3 regions of the Streptomyces sp. NPDC060028 genome follow, and region 3 is predicted to be linked to each of the others. Evidence: riboswitches for the same ligand, from Rfam matches in the RefSeq annotation. Region 3 holds a riboswitch; each other region holds the start of a gene.
What was found. Region 3 has a riboswitch for cyclic di-AMP ahead of ACFWBF_RS19665 (M23 family metallopeptidase). Riboswitches for the same ligand answer to the same signal wherever they lie in the genome.
Positions count from the first base shown of each region.

Region 1: linked by a shared signal. The riboswitch ahead of ACFWBF_RS02180 (peptidoglycan DD-metalloendopeptidase family protein) and the one ahead of ACFWBF_RS19665 (M23 family metallopeptidase) in region 3 are both predicted to bind cyclic di-AMP.
Region 2: linked by a shared signal. The riboswitch ahead of ACFWBF_RS03540 (transglycosylase family protein) and the one ahead of ACFWBF_RS19665 (M23 family metallopeptidase) in region 3 are both predicted to bind cyclic di-AMP.

Region 1 covers NZ_JBHWVJ010000002.1:231,609-235,726, reverse strand. Annotated here, with positions in the region: gene ACFWBF_RS02190 (aspartate aminotransferase family protein) at 1-1,235, shown strand, start outside; gene ACFWBF_RS02185 (tyrosine-protein phosphatase) at 1,272-2,078, opposite strand; cyclic di-AMP (ydaO/yuaA leader) riboswitch at 2,358-2,565, shown strand; gene ACFWBF_RS02180 (peptidoglycan DD-metalloendopeptidase family protein) at 2,570-3,592, shown strand; gene ACFWBF_RS02175 (SGNH/GDSL hydrolase family protein) at 3,755-4,118, shown strand, end outside.
Region 2 covers NZ_JBHWVJ010000004.1:80,707-84,824, reverse strand. Annotated here, with positions in the region: gene ACFWBF_RS03550 (cytochrome P450) at 1-536, shown strand, start outside; gene ACFWBF_RS03545 (transglycosylase family protein) at 640-1,719, shown strand; cyclic di-AMP (ydaO/yuaA leader) riboswitch at 1,999-2,171, shown strand; gene ACFWBF_RS03540 (transglycosylase family protein) at 2,175-2,870, shown strand; gene eno (phosphopyruvate hydratase) at 3,124-4,118, shown strand, end outside.
Region 3 covers NZ_JBHWVJ010000036.1:66,198-70,315, forward strand. Annotated here, with positions in the region: gene ACFWBF_RS19660 (M16 family metallopeptidase) at 1-1,063, shown strand, start outside; cyclic di-AMP (ydaO/yuaA leader) riboswitch at 1,303-1,462, shown strand; gene ACFWBF_RS19665 (M23 family metallopeptidase) at 1,475-2,269, shown strand; gene ACFWBF_RS19670 (GntR family transcriptional regulator) at 2,432-3,097, shown strand; gene ACFWBF_RS19675 (HPr family phosphocarrier protein) at 3,371-3,652, opposite strand; gene ACFWBF_RS19680 (GNAT family N-acetyltransferase) at 3,838-4,118, shown strand, end outside.

The DNA of each region.
Region 1 (4,118 bases), on a different contig from region 3:
TCTGGGACGCCGAGGGCAACGACTACCTCGACATGCTGGCCGGCTTCGGGGTGATGGGCCTGGGCCGGCACCACCCGGTGGTCCGCCGCGCCCTGCACGACGTCCTGGACGCCCAGCTCGCCGACCTGACCCGCTTCGACTGCCAGCCGCTGCCCGGGCTGCTGGCCGAGAAGCTGCTCTCGTACAGTCCGCACCTGGACCGGGTCTTCTTCGGCAACAGCGGTACCGAGGCGGTGGAGACGGCCCTGAAGTTCGCCCGGTACGCCACCGGGCGGCCCAGGATCCTCTACTGCGACCACGCCTTCCACGGGCTCACCACGGGCTCGCTCTCGGTCAACGGGGAGGGCGGCTTCCGGGACGGCTTCGCGCCGCTGCTGCCCGACACGAAGATCGCGCTCGGCGATCTGGCCGCCCTGGAGCGGGAGCTGAAGCGCGGTGACGTGGCCGCCTTCGTCGTCGAGCCGATCCAGGGCAAGGGCGTGATCTCCGCCCCGCCCGACTTCCTGCTCGCCGCGCAGGAACTGCTGCACCGGCGGGGTGCGCTGCTGATCGCGGACGAGGTGCAGACCGGCCTCGGACGTACCGGCGACTTCTACGCGTACCAGCACGAGCCGGGTGTGGAGCCGGACCTGGTGTGCGTGGCCAAGGCGCTGTCGGGCGGCTACGTGCCGGTCGGCGCGACCCTGGGCAAGGACTGGATCTTCAAGAAGGTCTACTCGTCCATGGACCGGGTGCTCGTGCACTCCGCCAGCTTCGGCTCCAACGCGCAGGCGATGGCGGCCGGTCTGGCGGTGCTCTGCGTCATGGAGGACGAGGCGGTGGTGGCGAACGCCCGGGCCGTGGGCGACCTGCTGCGCGGGCGGCTCGCGGCACTGGTGGACGAGTACGAGCTGCTGCACGAGGTGCGGGGACGCGGTCTGATGATCGGGATCGAGTTCGGGCGTCCGTCCTCGCTGGGGCTGCGCAGCCGGTGGACGATGCTGCAGGCGGCCCGCAAGGGGCTGTTCGCGCAGATGGTCGTCGTACCGCTGCTCCAGAAGCACCGGATCCTCACACAGGTCTCCGGTGACCACCTGGAAGTGATCAAGCTCATCCCGCCGCTGATCGTGGACGAGGCGGACGTCGACCGGTTCGTGGGCGCCTTCCGGGACGTCATGGACGAGGCGCACGGCGGTGGCGGGCTGATGTGGGACTTCGGCAAGACGCTGGTGAAGCAGGCGGTCGGCAACCGCTGACCGCCCGCTCCGTCCGTCCGGCCACCTGGGTCGACCTCAGTCGAGCAGGCGGTCCCGGAGCCGGTCGAGGGTCTCGGGCGTGAGCCCGAGGCCCTCGGCGAGGTAGCGGTCCAGACCGCCCCAGTGGCCGTCGATGGTCTCGAAGGCCGCCGTCAGGTACTCGGCGCGGGCGTCGAAGAGCGGCGCGAGCAGTTCCATCACCTCGGGGGAGCGGGCCTCGGCGGACCGACTGCCGCGGCGGACCCGGTAGCGGTTGTGCGGGGCGTTCGACTCCAGGTAGTCCGCCACGACCGCCTCGCGCTCGACGCCCAGCGCGAGCAGGGTGACGGCGATCGACAGGCCGGCCCGGTCCTTGCCGGCGGCGCAGTGCATGAGGGCCGGGACGCTGTCCTCGGCGAGGGCGTGGACCACCCGGCCGTGCTCGGCGGTGCGGTTCTTGATCATCCCGCGGTACGAGTTCGCCATCCGCGCGGCGCCCTTGCCGTCGCCCAGGACCGTGCGGAGCTGTTCGAGGCCGCCCTCGCGGACCATCTTCCAGAATTCCGTGCCGTCCGCCGGGTCCGAGAGCGGAATGTTGACATTGCGCACGCCGGGCAGTTCCACGTCCTGCCCCTCCAGCGCGTGGTCGGCGCCGTTGCGGAAGTCGAAGATGGTGTGCAGTCCAAGAGCGGCGAGGAATTCTGCATCGGTTTCGGTGGCATGGGCGAGATGTCCGCTACGGAACAGTCGTCCCGTCTTGACCCTTCGGCCGTCGGCGGTCGGCAGCCCGCCCACGTCACGGAAGTTGCGTACTCCGGCCAGCCTCGGCTCCGTGGACGGGCTCTGGGGTATCTGCTGGGTCACGGCGGCTCCTCTGCCTGGTCGTGGGGATGTCCGAATTACACTACTTGGCGACAACTTGCCATGAGTGGAAGCGAGATCGGGCACGTCCCCGTGAGCCAGATCATACGGTGACCGTGAGTGCCTGATCGTCAAAGGTGAATTTCCCTGCCGGGGCGGCTTTTGCCGCCGCTGAATGGACACAGGGTGACCGGAATTCCGTCGGTCCCACACCCTTGATATTCCGTCAGGAAATTCACGGCTTGTTAGGTGTGGCACAACTCGATTACCTTCGCGATCGATCCGGATGGACCGCCGAATCCTGCCGCCGTCCGGAAACCGCACCCGACTATTCACGCGCGCGGCAGGAGCGGGGGAACCAGGTAAGCCGCTGTTCCGGATCTTTGTACCGGGACGGCTCGGGGTGAAGCCGTACATGTGCTGTTCATGTACGGCCGGACATCTCCAGTCCGAACCCGACAGCTCACCTCGCAGGCGACGGAGAGGAATTCGCCATGCCTGCAAAGGGTAAGCACCGCCGTCCCAAGTCCCCCTCGATATCCCGCGGTTTCGCCATGGCCGGTACCGGCGGCGCGGCCCTCGCGCTCCCGCTGCTCGGAGCCGCCGGCGCCCACGCGGCCCCCGCCGCCGCCCCGGCGACGGCCCCCGTCCGGGCCGCTCAGGTCCCCGCGGCGCTGCGGGCCGCTCCCGTCGCCCAGGTGCGGACGGCCGCGCCGGCCGTGTACACGGTCGTCCCGGGTGACTACCTCTCCAAGATCGCCGAGCAGCGCCACCTCGGCGGCGGCTGGCAGCAGCTCTACGCCGCCAACCGCGCGGCCGTCGGAGCCGACCCCTCGCTGATCCACCCCGGGCTGAAGCTGAAGCTCGGCGCCGAGGGCGACGCCGCGCACACCGCCGAGTCCGCCCCGACCCGGACTCAGGCCCCCGCCGAGCAGTCCTCTGCCGATTCCTCCGCCGATCCCTCCGCCGACGAGGACCCGGCCGACTCCGCGGAGGCGGCCTCGGACGAGAGCGCCGCCGGCGAAGGGTCCTCGGACGAGGGCGCCGCCCCCGAGGCCGAGGCCCCGGCCGCACCCGCCGCCCCGGCCGAGCAGCAGCAGGCCGCGCCCTCCTCCGGTTTCGTCGCCCCCGTCGGCGGCGGCGTCTCCACCGCGTACAAGACCGCCGGCGCCATGTGGTCCAGCGGCTACCACACCGGTGTCGACTTCATCGCGAGCAGCGGCACCACCGTCAAGGCGGTCGGCGCGGGCACCGTCGTCTCCGCGGGCTGGGGCGGCGCGTACGGCAACGAGGTCGTCATCCGGCACGCCGACGGCAAGTACTCCCAGTACGGCCACCTCTCCCAGCTGTCGGTCTCGGTCGGCCAGAGCGTCACCGCGGGGCAGCGCATCGGCCTCTCCGGCGCCACCGGCAACGTGACCGGCCCGCACCTCCACTTCGAGATCCGCACCGGCCCGTCCTACGGCTCCGACATCGACCCGCTGGCCTACCTCCGCTCCAAGGGCGTCGGCATCTGACGGTCCCCCAGACGGATGCCAGACCCGCGTGAGGCCGGGGCCCGAGGAGGGTCCCGGCCTCACGCGCTGTTATTCCTCACCTGCCGGGTGGTATAAATCACGGTCCGTCAACCCCTGCCTACGATGGCGTAGGTCACGTGACGGGGTGAAGGATGTGGTCCCGTGGCAGCGACGACGACACTCAAGACCATCGGCTCGTACGCGGCGATCGGGGACAGCTTCACCGAGGGCGTGGGGGACCCGGGACCCGGGGAAACGTTTCTCGGCTGGGCGGACCGGCTGGCCGTACTCCTGGCCGATCAACGCGAAGAACACGATTTGCGGTACGCGAACCTGGCCGTCCGCGGGCGGCTCCTCGACCAGATCGTGGCGGAGCAGGTCCCGCGGGCCAAGGAGCTCGCGCCCGACCTGGTGACCTTCTGCGCGGGCGGCAACGACATCATCCGTCCCGGCAGCGACCCGGACGACGTGGCCGAACGGTTCGAGGCGGCCGTCGCCGACCTCACCGGGGCCGTCGGCCAGGTCA
Region 2 (4,118 bases), on a different contig from region 3:
TCATCCTGCTCTTCGCCGGCTTCGAGACGACCGTGAACCTCATCGGCAACGGGGTCCACTCCCTCTTCATGAACCCGGACCAGCGCGAGCGCCTCCAGGCCTCCCTCGCGGCCGGGGAGAGCGGACTGCTGGAGACGGGCGTCGAGGAGCTGCTGCGCTACGACGGCCCGGTGGAGCTGGCCACCTGGCGGTTCGCCACCGAGGCGCTGACCCTCGGCGGGCAGGACGTCGCGGCGGGCGATCCGGTGCTGGTGGTCCTCGCGGCCGCCGACCGGGACCCCGAGCGGTTCGCCGAACCGGACACGCTCGACCTCTCCAGGACCGACAACCAGCACCTCGGATACGGGCACGGGATCCACTACTGCCTGGGTGCGCCGCTCGCGCGGCTCGAAGGGCAGACCGCGCTTGCGACTTTGCTCACGCGTCTGCCGGATCTGGAACTCGCTGTTCCGCCGGGCGACCTGCGCTGGCGCGGCGGACTCATCATGCGTGGCCTGCGCACTCTTCCGGTCCGCTTCACACCTCGCAACGAGTGAAGGCCGGCTGACTCGAAGTCAGTTTCCGTCGAAACTTGTGACAAGCGTTCGAAGGCCGCTAGGTTCTGCCGTTACCCCGCCGTTATGCGAAAGGTGCACCCTCATGCGTTCCGGGAACGGCCGCCACAGACGCCCCCGACAGATCCCCGCGATTGTCGTCACCGCCGGAGTCACCGGCTCCGCACTGGCCCTGCCGCTGCTCGCGGCCACGGGCGCGAGCGCGGCCGACGCCTCCACGTGGGACAAGGTCGCCGAGTGCGAGAGCGGTGGGACCTGGAGCGCGAACTTCGGCAGCGGCGCCTACGGCGGCCTGCAGTTCACCGAGGAGCAGTGGAAGGGCGCCGGCGGTCTCGACTACGCGACCCGCGCCGACCTGGCCAGCCGCTCGCAGCAGATCGCCGTCGCCGAACGGGTGCTGGCCTCGCAGGGCCCCCAGGCGTGGCCGATGTGCGCGGAGCCGGCCGGCCTGACCCGGCAGGCGCCGGCCGCGGACGTGGACCCGGGCGCGCCCGGCAGTCACGGGTCCGCCGCCCCGTCGGCGTCCCGCCCGGACGACTCCGTACCGGTCGGCGGCTCGGACGACCGCGCCACGGACTTCGGGGCCCCGACGCAGGGTTCCCCGAGCCCGTCCGGCTCGCCCTCCTTCGTGCTGCCCGACATCCCGCTCGGGCCGCCCAGCGGACTGCCCGTCATGCCGGACCCGGACCTGCCGACGACCCCGACCGCCCCGACCGACCCGGCGACCCCGACCGCCCCGGTCGCTCCGACGACCCCGGGCGACCCGACGGCGCCCGCCACGGGCCCCACGGCGCCCACCACGGGCCCCGCGGACCCGAACGCGCCCACGACGGGGCCGACGGCTCCCACGGCGCCGGGCGACCCGGGCGCTCCCGCCGCAGGCCCGGGCGCCCCGGCGGCAGGAGCCTCCACCGACCCCGCGGACCCGGCCGCGGGCGTGGGCGGCGGTAAGCACCGCGGAGAGGCCGCGGTCGAGGCACCCGTCACATCTGACGCCGCGTCGGACCCGACGTACACCGTTCAGCCGGGCGACAGCCTGGCCGCCATCGCGGACGCCAACGACCTCAAGGGCGGCTGGAACGCGCTCTATACGGCCAACCAGCAGGTCATCGGCGAGGACGCCAACTTGATCAAGCCCGGTCAGAACCTGGATCTAACCCGGTAATAGGGGCAGTTCGGGCACCCGGAAACACCTGATTGTCCGATTTAGTTAAGTGAGACATGTGTCTCTTCCGGTCAACTGGCGTGTCCGGCCCCGAGGCTTCCGCAAACCCCGTCCTCACCTGCGCAAACACTGGTCCGAAGGACGCAAGTAGGCCCCGTTTCTCCCCGATGGCGCTCGTTGAACATCGGGGAGAGACCTGTCTACCTTCTGAATCGCTCGCCACCGCGGGCTCCTTCGACCGCATCGCCGAATCCTGCCGGCGGACGGAGGGAACAGTCGTCGCGTCAAGCGCCGAAGGCAGGAGCGGGGGAACCAAGGTAGGTGCCGGGAGCGGCCGTTGAAAGACGGTCACGCCACCGGCTAGGGGTTAAGCGGTGCGCTAGGTCGCACCGCCGGGCAACTCACTCGCCCGAACCCGACAGCTCACCTCGTAGGCGTCGGTGAGGAGAAAATCCATGCTGCTTTCCGGCAAGGGCAAGCACCGTCGCGGTTCCAAGGCCGTCCGTATCGTCACGCTCGCCGGTGTCGCCGGTGTGGCCGTCGCGGCCCCCCTGATGGCCGCGGGCACCGCTTCCGCCGCCACCGCCTCCGAGTGGGACCGCGTCGCCTCCTGCGAGGCCGGCGGCAACTGGGCCATCAACACGGGCAACGGCTACTACGGCGGCCTGCAGTTCTCGTCCTCCACCTGGGCCGCCTACGGTGGCAAGGCGTACGCCGCGCAGGCCAACCAGGCCTCGAAGGCCCAGCAGATAGCCATCGCCGAGAAGGTCCTCAAGGGTCAGGGCAAGGGCGCCTGGCCGTCCTGTGGCGTGGGCCTGTCCGGCGCCTCGTACAACGGCGGCGCTGCCGAGACCCCGGCCAAGCCGAAGGCCGAGCCCAAGAAGGAGCAGAAGGCCGCGCCGAAGAAGGAGACCAAGCGCTCCGAGACCGCGGCCCCCTCCAAGCCGAAGACCGGGACCACGGCCCAGCCGAAGTCCGAGGCGCCCAAGACCGGCAACGGCTCGTACGAGGTCAAGTCCGGCGACACGCTGGGCACCATCGCCGAGGCCAACGGCCTCAAGGGCGGCTGGGAGAAGCTCTTCGAGCTCAACAAGGACATCGTGTCCGACGCCGACCTGATCTTCCCGGGGCAGAAGCTGAAGCTCAGCTGAATCCTGCGGTAACACCCACCGCCCGGCGCGTCCGCCCGACGCGCCGGGCGGTGGCGTGCTCCGGGCCTTGCGGCAGGCGGGCACCCCGATGTTCAAGGGACCTATGTCCCGGAAGAGGGGTATTCGGACCCTTTTTCGTCCCAGGACCCGGGCGGTCGGCCGGCCCAGTGCCCGGAGCCGGTTAGGCTCTAGGCGGCGAGGCCATCCCACGGCCTGACGCCACCGCACATCCAGCGTCACATCCCAGAAGGAGATGCTCGTGCCGTCCATCGACGTCGTCGTAGCCCGGGAAATCCTGGACTCCCGAGGCAACCCCACGGTCGAGGTCGAGGTGGGCCTCGACGATGGCAGCACCGGCCGTGCTGCAGTCCCGTCCGGCGCCTCCACCGGTGCATTCGAGGCCATCGAGCTGCGTGACGGTGACCCCAACCGTTACTTCGGCAAGGGCGTCGAGAAGGCCGTCCTGGCCGTCATCGAGCAGATCGGCCCGGAGCTCGTCGGCTACGACGCCACCGAGCAGCGCCTGATCGACCAGGCCATGTTCGACCTGGACGCCACCGACAACAAGGGCTCGCTCGGCGCCAACGCCATCCTCGGCGTCTCCCTCGCCGTCGCGCACGCCGCGTCCGAGGCCTCGGACCTCCCGCTCTTCCGCTACCTCGGCGGCCCGAACGCGCACCTGCTGCCCGTTCCGATGATGAACATCCTCAACGGTGGGTCGCACGCCGACTCCAACGTCGACATCCAGGAGTTCATGATCGCCCCGATCGGCGCGGAGTCCTTCTCCGAAGCGCTGCGCTGGGGTGCCGAGGTCTACCACACCCTGAAGAAGGTCCTGCACACCAAGGGCCTCTCCACCGGTCTGGGCGACGAGGGCGGCTTCGCCCCCAACCTGGAGTCCAACCGCGCCGCGCTGGACCTCATCGTCGAGGCCATCAAGCAGGCCGGCTACGTCCCGGGCAAGGACATCGCGCTCGCGCTCGACGTCGCCGCGTCCGAGTTCTACAAGGACGGCAAGTACGAGTTCGAGGGCCAGTCCCGCTCGGCCGCCGAGATGACCGAGTACTACGAGGAGCTCGTCTCCGCGTACCCGATGGTCTCCATCGAGGACCCGCTGTACGAGGACGACTGGGCCGGCTGGAAGACCCTCACCGACAAGCTGGGCTCCAAGGTCCAGATCGTCGGCGACGACCTCTTCGTCACCAACCCGGAGCGCCTGGCCCGCGGCATCGAGGAGGGCTCCGCGAA
Region 3 (4,118 bases):
CCGGGTCTCCCTGGAAGTGCCGGTCTCCCGGCTGCCCAAGGCGCTCGGCCTGCTCGCCGAGGCCCTGCGCGCGCCCGCCTTCGCCGACTCCGAGGTGGACCGGCTGGTGCGCAACCGGCTCGACGAGATCCCGCACGAGCTGGCCAACCCCCAGCGCCGCGCCGCCAAGCAGCTCTCCAAGGAGCTCTTCCCGGCCTCGCTGCGGATGTCCCGCCCGCGACAGGGCACCGAGGACACGGTCGCCCGTATCGACTCGGCGGCCGTACGCGCCTTCTACGAGGCCCACGTACGCCCCGCCACCGCCACCGCGGTGGTCGTCGGCGACCTGACCGGGGTCGACCTGGACGCGGTCCTGGCCGACACCCTGGGCTCCTGGACCGGCGACTTCGCGGAGCCGCTGCCGGTGCCGCCGGTGACCGCCGACGACACCGGCCGTGTGGTCATCGTCGACCGGCCCGGCGCGGTCCAGACGCAGTTGCTGATCGGCCGCATCGGCCCGGACCGGCACGACCGGGTCTGGGCGCCCCAGGTGCTCGGCACGTACTGCCTGGGCGGCACCCTCACCTCGCGCCTGGACAAGGTGCTGCGCGAGGAGAAGGGGTACACCTACGGCGTGCGCGCCTTCGGCCAGGTGCTGCGCTCCACCGCCGACGGCAAGGGCGCCTCGATGCTCGCCATCAGCGGCTCGGTGGACACCCCGAACACCGGCCCGGCGCTGGAGGACCTCTGGAAGGTGCTCCGCACCCTCGCGGAGGGCGGCCTGACCGATGCCGAACGGGACGTGGCGGTACAGAACTTGGTGGGCGTGGCCCCCCTGAAGTTCGAGACGGCCGCCTCGGTCGCCGGCACCCTCGCCGACCAGGTCGAGCAGGAGCTGCCGGACGACTACCAGGCTCAGTTGTACGCGCGGCTCGCCGAAACCGGCACGGTGGAGGCGACTTCGGCGGTCGTCAGCGCCTTCCCGGTGGACCGGCTGGTCACGGTGCTCGTGGGCGACGCCGCACAGATCGAGGAGCCGGTGCGCGCCCTCGGGATCGGTGACGTGAGCGTCGTCACCAACTGATCGGCACGGCGGCGCCGCGCGGGTGCTGCCCACCGACGGACGGCGGCCCAACTGGGCGGCATGCAGGGGGCTTCGGCGGCTTGTCCGTCGGGGCCCCTTTTGTCCGTTTAGGGGTGAGGTTGCTTGTATGTTCTGTGGCGTACGCAACAAAAAGCCGCGTCTGTTTGGCGATTGACTGATGATCCGCCTAGCGTCGGCCGTGCTGTTCGTCAGTCGTACCCGCCGCGCCCCGCGGCACCGGACAGCGATCGCCGAGTCCCCGTCAGGCGCGAGCCTGGGGAGCCGGGGACCCACATCAGTCCCTGGGGTGAATCGGACCGCCTCGCAAGAGGAGGCCCGTAGGAGACCTTCCTGCTCCGAACCCGTCAGCTAACCCGGTAGGCGAGAGGGAAGGAAAGGATCAGCCCCTTCATGGCGTTTGGCAGTCGTGCCGCCGGTAAGCACCGTGGTTCCAGTCGTCTGAGCCGCAAGACCGCCGGCTACGCCGGCATAGCCGCCCTCGCCACCACTGGTGTCGTCGGCTCCCTGGCCGGTCCCGCGTTCGCCGCGGACCAGGCCGCCCCCTCCATCGAGGACACCGGCCTGAACACCATCGTGGTGGCCGAGGACCTCGCGGGCGAGATCGAGGCCCAGGCCCAGTCCCAGCAGCGCGCCGCCGAGGCCGCCGCCGCCAAGGCGCAGGCCGAGGCCGACGCCAAGCAGCGGGCCGCCGAGGCCAAGCGCGTGGCCGAGGCCCGGGCGCAGGAAGAGCGTGACGCCGCCGAGCGCGCGGCCCGCGAGGAGGAGCGCAAGCGCCTCAACACCTTCGTCGCCCCCGTCGAGGACTCCTACGTCAGCACCCAGTGGCACGCGGGCGGCGGCATGTGGTCCTCCGGCAGCCACACCGGCATCGACTTCCACGCGGCCACCGGCACCACGGTCCACGCCGTGGGCGCGGGCACCGTGGTCGAGTCGGGCCAGGGCGGCGCGTACGGCAACAACATCGTCATCAAGCACGCCGACGGCACCTACACCCAGTACGGCCACCTGTCCGTGCTGAGCGTCTCCGTCGGCCAGCAGGTCGCCGCGGGCCAGCAGATCGGCCTGTCGGGCTCCACCGGCAACTCCAGCGGCCCGCACCTGCACTTCGAGGCCCGCACCGGCGCCGACTACGGCTCGGACATCGACCCGGTCGCGTACCTGCGCCAGCACGGCGTCACCGTCTGACCCGCCCGCACGACATCCGCGAAGGCCCCGGCTCCCCGAGCCGGGGCCTTCGCGTTGTGTGAATGTTTCGTATTTCCGGCCGTCCTCGGAAATCATCGTGTGTTGCCATAGAGTTGCACGCATCAATGACGTCGGCAGTCGGAAATAGGCGGAGGTCCGGTCTTGCGTATTCCCGCGCACGCGGTGTGCACAGCAATTCGCGACGACATCGTCTCCGGGGTGTTCGGGCCGGGCAGCCGGCTCACCGAAGAGGTGCTGGCCCGCCGGTACGGAGTCTCGCGCGTCCCGGTGCGCGAGGCGCTGCGCACGCTGGAGTCCGAGGGCTTCGTGACGACCCGTCGGCACGCGGGCGCCTGTGTGGCGGAGCCGACCGAGCAGGAGGCCGCGGACCTCCTGGAGCTGCGGATGCTGCTGGAGCCGCTGGCCGCCGCCCGGGCCGCGCGGCGGCGTACGGAGGCCCACCTCAAGGTGCTCCGCGGGCTGGTCCGGCTGGGGCAGGAGCGGGCGAAGCGGGGCCAGGGGGAGGATCTGCGCTCCCTGGGCGGCTGGTTCCACGAGACCCTCGCGCAGGCCTCCGGCAGTCCGGGGCTGATCGCGCTGCTCACGCAGATGCGGCACAAGGTCGCCTGGATGTACGCGGTGGAGGCCCCGGCGCGGCCGGTGGAGTCCTGGGCGGAGCACGGGGCGATCGTGGACGCGGTGGCGCGCGGTGACGCGGAGCGGGCCCGGGCGCTCACCGCGATCCACGCGGACCGGGCGGCCGGGGCGCACCGGATGCGGGTGAGGACTTCGCAACCTGCCGTAAACATGGCGAGCGGCCCGCATTAACAAATGCCGTATACAAAGGACGGATATTCGCGCGGCGCCGGGCAATTCGCGGTTCCGCGCTATTTTCGGCCGGTGCGAGCGGCTGGAATTCTGCTATTCCCGGACCGGTCGGGGGGTCCGGCGGTCCGGGAAAAGCAGTGAAGCCGTGGCCGCCGGTATTCCGGTGGCCACGGCTTCGCCGTACGAGCAGTAACGGCAGTAACGGCAGCAACTGCAGTCGAGCCGTACGAGCCAATGCGAACCGTACGAGCCGAACGAGCCGAACCCGAGGGGTCAGACGGTCTCGGGGAGCTCCTCGAGACCCTCGGCGACCAGCTTCGCGAGGCGCTCCAGCGCAGCCTCGGCGCCTTCGGCGTCGGACGCGAGGACGATCTCCTCGCCGCCCTGGGCGCCCAGGCCCAGAACCGCCAGCATGGAAGCGGCGTTGACGGGGTCGCCGCCGGCCTTCGCGATGGTCACCGGGACGCCGGAAGCGGTCGTCGCGCGGACGAAGATCGAGGCGGGACGAGCGTGCAGGCCCTCGGCCCACCCGACGTTGACGCGGCGCTCTGCCATGGTGATGCCCTTCAGGTTCTTACGGTTGTCTAGACCAGTCTCTCACGACGCCCGGAATGCTCCGACCGACCTTCGGCCTGAATCTCCCTGCCGTTCGGCCCTCCCCAGCTTGCACTGATTTGCGTCGGCATGCCTGATGCGCCGCGCCAGGGCCACCCGAGCCACAGGAGCCTTAAGGTGGCCCCATGACCACCGAGTCGGACCCCTCGTACCCGGCACACTGGGAAGCGGACGTCGTCCTGCGGGACGGCGGCACCGCCCGCATCAGACCCATCACCACCGAGGACGCGGGCCGGCTGGTCAGCTTCTACGAGCAGGTTTCGGACGAGTCGAAGTACTACCGCTTCTTCGCCCCCTACCCCCGGCTCTCCGACCGCGACGTGCACCGCTTCACCCACCACGACTACGTGGACCGGGTCGGCCTCGCGGCGACCATCGGCGGGGAGTTCATCGGCACCGTCCGCTA